2 linked regions of the Syntrophobacter fumaroxidans MPOB genome follow. The protein of the gene in region 1 interacts with the protein of each later gene in a pairwise test. Links are inferred from orthologs where the notes say so. Each region holds a gene or a part of one and is shown on either strand. Other genes may lie near its edges.

What was found. Proteins that work in one complex are often made in the same cells at the same time.
Region 2: the proteins of ligA (region 1) and leuS interact in binary tests that used the Escherichia coli proteins (3 or more experiments, as listed by UniProt). The link is inferred for Syntrophobacter fumaroxidans MPOB from one-to-one orthologs.

What each region holds. Positions count from the first base shown.
Region 1 is NC_008554.1:1,766,489-1,769,937, forward strand. The notes cover bases 295-3,221. They hold ligA (NAD-dependent DNA ligase LigA), read right to left. Parts: upstream 2,809-3,221; coding sequence 781-2,808; downstream 295-780. Other genes in these bases: SFUM_RS07400 (hypothetical protein), read right to left, coding at 295-450; SFUM_RS07405 (acylphosphatase), read right to left, coding at 453-746; SFUM_RS07415 (nucleoside phosphorylase), read right to left, coding at 2,972-3,221. Outside these bases: more of SFUM_RS07400, read right to left, coding at 121-294; more of SFUM_RS07415, read right to left, coding at 3,222-3,449. UniProt on the Escherichia coli protein: DNA ligase that catalyzes the formation of phosphodiester linkages between 5'-phosphoryl and 3'-hydroxyl groups in double-stranded DNA using NAD as a coenzyme and as the energy source for the reaction.
Region 2 is NC_008554.1:2,549,343-2,552,426, reverse strand. It holds leuS (leucine--tRNA ligase), read right to left. Parts: upstream 2,746-3,084; coding sequence 256-2,745; downstream 1-255. Other genes in the region: SFUM_RS10795 (LptE family protein), read right to left, coding at 1-225.

The sequences.
Region 1 (3,449 bases):
AAACGCCTTGCGACGACGCGGCGTCCAATGAAACACCATGCCGCCCGAGGTTTGACGGAACCTCGGGCGGCGGTAGCGTTTCCACCAGCTCTTCAGCCTTCGAAATGCCGGTTTCTCAACCTATTCGCTCACGAATAGAAAATACAGGTTCACCACCAACAAACCCAGAGTTCCTCCCACGAACGTGAGGATGTCCCTGAGCGGCATGGTTTCTCCCGGAGGTGAAATCGTCGCCTGTGCCAGGAACAGGAAAGCCACAAACGACCCGAGTGCCAGCAGAATGCGGAAGCGTCTCTTCCAGACCAGGAGCCCCAGGATCGGAAGCCCCACCAACCACACATAGGGATTCCTTATCACGGCCTTGGGATCGAGTTGGCGGACAGCGTTCAAAATAGTCGGGAAATCCCACGCCACAAAGAACTTCACCAGGTGGTCCCAATATTCTTTCACGTTCAGGCCCCCCATCTTCCAAAGGTTATTTCGAATCGGACAAATTCTCCCCGGAAATCTTCCTCCCTCACTTCCACTTCGGTCACGCGACTCATGGGACTGCCTTTCCGGCACCATTCGACCATCCGTGCGACCTTGTCGGCATCCCCCTCGAATACGGCTTCGACCCTGCCGTCCGGGAGGTTTCTGACCCATCCGCCGATGCCCAGGTGGTAGGCCGCCTCTTGCGTATAGGCACGGAAGGCCACACCATGCACCCGCCCCGATATCCACACGTGGGCGCGCCGTTTATCCATGATTCCCTTCTCCCCTCCAGGGAACTTGTGACGATTACATCCCGAGTCGCTCGAGAAATTCCCTTTCATCCAGGATCGTAATCCCTAACTGTCTTGCCTTTTCGACCTTCGATCCCGGATCGGCACCGGCCACGACGATGTCCGTCTTCCTGCTCACACTGTCGGACACCCTGGCCCCCCTCGATGCCGTCAGGGCCGCCGCATTCGATCGGGTCATCGAGCTGAGCGCGCCGGTGAAAACAACCGTCTTCCCGTTCCAGAATGCATCCACCGGCCCGGCTTCAGGCTCGGTGGCCGCCATCTCGAGTCCCGCGCTCAGCAGGCTTTCGACCAGCGTCCGATTGGCGGGAAGCGAGAAATAATGGACCACGCTCCTGGCCACCACCTCTCCGACGCCGTTGACGCTCATCAGCTCCTCCACGGAAGCCCGGCGTACGGCATCGAGCGTCCCGAATCGCTCCGCCAGCAACCGGGCAACGTGGCTCCCCACGTGATAGATGCCGAGCGCGTAGAGGAAATCCGCCAGGTTGGTCTTCTTGCTTCTCTCGATCGATTCGACCAGGTTGCGGGACGACTTTCCGGCAAACCCCGGGAGCTGCTCCAGTGTCTCGACGCTCAGCCGGTAGAGGTCCGACACCGATTCAACGATGCCCCGGTCCACAAGCATCGAAACGATGTTCTTGCCCAGACCTTCGATATTCATTGCGTCCCGGCTCGCAAAATGACGCAGGGACGCCTTGATTTGAGCCGGACAGTTGCGATTCAGACAGCGATGGACCGCTTCTTCCGGCAGGCGCACGACCTCCGACCCGCAGGAAGGGCACTGCCCGGGCATCTGGAAAACCTCCTCACCACCCGTCCTGGCTTCCCCGATGACCTCGACGACCTCCGGAATCACGTCCCCCGCGCGGCGCACCATCACCTGGTCGCGCACACGAATGTCTTTGCGCTCCACCTCATCCTGATTGTGCAGAGTCGCCCTTCTGACGGTGACGCCGCCCACCGTCACGGGCTCCAATTCCGCCACCGGGGTCAGTACTCCGGTCCGACCCACCTGCACCTTGATGTCGAGGACCCGAGTCCGCGCCTGGTGGGGCGAAAACTTATACGCAATGGCCCATCGGGGGCTTCTGGATTTTTCACCAAGCATTTCCTGCCACTCGATGGAATTCACCTTCACGACCACGCCGTCGATTTCAAAAGGCAGAGCGTCCCGTCCTGCCGCAATCTCATTGTAGAAGCTCACGGCATCCTCGATGGACGGGCAGACCCTGGACAGAGGATTGACGGGAAGACCCCACCGACGGAGCTGCTCCAGGGTCTGTGCCTGGGTCTTGAAGCGATAACCCGACACTTCTCCCACACCGTAGAAAAAAGCTTTCAGTGAACGCGCCGCGGTGACCGAAGGATCGAGCTGACGCAACGATCCCGCCGCGGCATTGCGTGGATTTGCGAAAAGCGGCTCACCGGCTTGTTCGCGGCTCCTGTTGAGGGCGGCAAAGTCCTTCCTGTCCATGTAGACTTCGCCCCGGACGGCAATCCGAGCCGGCGGGGAAGCCCCCCCCGCACCCGCGTAGAGCTTCAGGGGAATCGCCCTTATGGTCTTTGCGTTGCGTGTCACGTCCTCTCCCACATACCCGTCGCCCCGGGTGCCGGCACCGGTCAGCTCACCGTTTTCATAGACCAGTTCAACCGCCAGCCCGTCCATCTTCGGCTCCGCCATGAAGTCGACGTCGCCCCTGTCTCCCAGGATCTTCCGCACCCGACGGGCAAACTCGAAGACTTCCGCCTCCGACATCGCGTTCTCGAGACTCAACATGGGTATCGTATGGGGAAAGGGCAGGAATTTCTCGGCCGGGGCCGCCCCCACCCTCTGTGTCGGCGAATCGGGCGTGATGAGCGCCGGGTAGGATTCTTCCAAACGGACCAGTTCGCGAAACAGCCCGTCGTAGGCCTCATCGCTGATTTCCGGACGGTCGAGGACATAATAGAGATAGTTGTGATGCCGGATTTCCTCCCTCAAGGCCTCAATCCTGGCATGTGCTTTCTCGCGGTCCGGCATCGCCCTTACCCCTTCGACAAGAAAGTCGTAGAAAGAATATGATAACACGGCAGGCACGCCGGCACCACATTACCGCCGGTCCCCGCCCGCTCCGGCACGTACCGACCCGCTTCGGGGAGAGTTGGAAATGCTTGAAGGCAGGTACGGCCGTCACGCAAACGGCTCACTCTTCTTTCATCCTCCGGGCAACCACCGAAAGCACGGCGTCCACCACTTTCTCCCTGGTCTCCAGGAACCTCGGCTCTCTGTACCCGTGCACCCAGTGCATCGAATGCAGCTCATCGGAAACGGTCAGAACCACAGCCAGCCGAATCTGCCTGAAAGCGGCCACGGTGAGCAGAGCCGACGTCTCCATGTCCACGGCCAGGACACCGGAATTCTGGTACTGCAACACCTTCCGACGAGTTTCACGATAAGGGGCGTCGGTAGTCCAGACAGACCCCTCGTGTACCTTGACCCCCCTCGCCGACAGGTCCGCAATGAGCGAATCGCGAAGCTCATTGGAAGGTCCCCGTAAAGCGTCGCCTCCCAGGGGATAATGATCGGACGTCCCCTCTTCACTGACCGCGGTGTCGGGGACGACCACGTCCCCAACGCTCACCCGCCCCTGAAGAGACCCGCACCAGCCGACCGCAAAAACC
Region 2 (3,084 bases), 780 kb from region 1 along the record:
GGGCACGACCCGCATCGAGCCTCTGCGCATGAATTCCTTGCGCAACTCTCCGGCAAAGATGGCGCCCAGGTCGGGTTCCGAAGTCTTGTTCTCGAAAACGGGGATGGCGATATTGTGCAACCCCGGCTTCGGTCCCGGCCCCTCTCCGGAGAAGTGATACCCGCACCCTGTCGTGCAGAGCAGCAGAACAACCGCGACGATGAGGAGTCTCGAACGGATTTGCATGACGTTGCGCTCTTTCTGCCGGAAGGCGGCCTATACGACGACGTTGATGATCTTTTTCGGAACGACGACGACCTTCCTCACCGGCTTTCCGGCAATGAATTCCTGCACGCGGGAATCGGCCAGCGCGGCCGCTTCCATCTGCTCCGGGGTCGCGTCGGAGGGAACGGTGATCCGACTGCGCAGTCTCCCGTTCACCTGCACCACGAGCATGACTTCTTCGGCCTGCAGGGCTTTCCCGCTCCATTCGGGCCAGGGTTCGAGCAGAACGCTTCGGGTATGTCCCAGTTCGTGCCAGATCTCTTCGGCGATGTGCGGCGCCATGGGAGAGACGAGCAGGATCAGCGCCTCCACCGCCTCCTTCACCACCGGCCAGATGTTCCCGGCCCTGGAGCCGCCTTCCACCACCTGGTAAATCTGGTTCACCAGTTCCATGATCGCCGCGATGGCCGTGTTGAAATGGAAGCGGTCCCGGATGTCTTCGGTCACCTTCTTGATGGTCTGGTGCGTCTTGCGATGCAGGGCTTCAAGCGGTTCCGGAAGCGCTCCGCCGCCGTTGTGGCGCGGCGCGGACCGCAAGGCGTCGAGATTGTCGGAAACCAGTCGCCAGATCCGGGACAGGAACCGGAATGACCCTTCCACGCCCTGGTCGCTCCATTCCAGATCCTTTTCGGGCGGGGAGGCGAACAGGCAGAAGAGGCGCACCGTGTCCGCGCCGTAGGCCTTGATCATGTCGTCCGGGTCCACCACGTTCCCCTTGGACTTGCTCATCTTGGCCCCGTCCTTGATCACCATGCCCTGGGTGAGCAGGTTCCTGAAGGGTTCGTCGACCTCGAGCGCCCCCATGTCCCGCAGCACCTTCACGAAGAAACGCGAATACAGCAGGTGGAGCACGGCGTGTTCGATGCCGCCGATGTACTGGTCCACGGGCATCCAGTACTTGACTTTGGGCAGATCGAGCGGCCCCTGATCGTACCTCGCACACGCAAACCGGGCAAAATACCAGGACGATTCCACGAAGGTGTCCATGGTGTCCGTTTCCCGGCGTGCGGGACCGCCACAACGCGGACAGTCGGTGTTGAGGAAAGGAGCGTGCGCCGGAAGGGGGGAGGCGCCGTTGGGCAGCAGCGCGACGTCCGTCGGCAGAACCACCGGCAGATCCTTTTCGGGAACGGGAACGGTTCCACACTTGTCGCAATAGACGATCGGGATGGGGGCACCCCAATAACGCTGACGTGAAATCCCCCAGTCTCTCAGCCGGTACTGGACGGTTTGCTCCCCGAGGCCCTTCCCGGCCAGGTCCGCGGTGATGGCGGTGCGGGCCTCGGCGGACGCCATGCCCGAATACGCGCCGGAATCGACCAGCACGCCGTCGTCTTCGAAGGCCGCGGACAGTTCCTGCGCGGCCGGAGCGGCCGCCGCATCGGCCGGCTTGATGACCACCTTGACGGGCAGCCCGTATTTGCGCGCGAATTCGAAGTCGCGCTGATCGTGGGCGGGAACGGCCATGACCGCTCCCGTACCGTATTCCATCACCACGAAGTTGGCGACGTAAATCGGCATTTTCGCCCCGGTGACCGGGTTGATGCAGCAGCTTCCGGTGAAAACCCCCTCCTTTTCGAGCAGCTCGGCCTCACGGTCGTTGCGCTTCGCCTGCTTGGCGGCCTGGACGAACCGCAGCACTTCGGATTCCTGGGGATTTCCACGACAGAGCCCCTCCACCAGGGGGTGTTCGGGGGCCAGGCTCATGAACGTCGCCCCGAAGAGCGTGTCGGCGCGCGTGGTGAACACCGTGATGGAACCGTCCCCGGATGCCAGGGGAAACAGGAGCTTGCTTCCAAGGCTCTTGCCGATCCAGTTCTGCTGCATGGTGAGCACCCGCTCCGGCCAGCCCGGCAGCCGGTGGGTATAATCCAGCAGTTCTTCCACGTAATCGGTGATTTTAAAGAACCACTGTTCCATTTCCTTCTGGACCACGGGCTGGTCGCAACGCCAGCATGCCCCGCCTTCGACCTGCTCGTTGGCGAGGACCGTCAGGCAGGTGCCGCACCAGTTGACGTACGCGCTGCGCTTGTACGCCAGCCCCTTTTCGTACATCTTCAGGAAGAACAGCTGCTCCCAGCGGTAGTAGGACACGTCGCAGGTGGCGAATTCGCGGGACCAGTCGTAGGAAAATCCCAATTGCTTCAACTGGCTGCGCATGTACGCGATGTTCTCGTAGGTCCAGCGGGCAGGGTGGGTTTTCGCCTTGATCGCGGCGTTTTCGGCCGGCATGCCGAACGCGTCCCACCCCATGGGGTGCAGCACATTGTAGCCCCGCATCCTCAGGAAGCGGGCGACCACGTCCCCGATCGAATAGTTGCGGACGTGCCCCATATGGATGCGCCCCGAGGGATAGGGGAACATTTCCAGGAGATAGAACTTCTCCCGGCCGGGAATCTCGGAAACCTCGAAGAGCTTTTCCCGTTCCCAATGTTCCTGCCATTTCTTCTCGATACGCTTCGGTGCATATTTATAGTCCATCATCCGCCTCATTTTGCTCGATAGGGTTTGCGCGGCACCCCCGCACAACGGAACTCGCCGGAATAAATCGCAGTTTTTTTAGCACAGTCCGGGCTTTTTAGCAACATCAAGGCCCGAGCGGGAGGGAGACGGAAGATGCGGGAGTCGGACCGGAGAGAAGGCTTCAAACAGAGGGGCCGCCCCGTCAGTCAAGCCGGAGCCTGGGAACGGACAGCTCGGAGTGACGCTTTCGAACGGAGTCCCGCCCCGCCGAGGCGAGGCGCTCATTCCCTCTCTCTTTCCCAATCGTTGCACCGGTGTCCCCCCTCGTTCGGGGGCGAAACAGTCGCGTGCAACAGG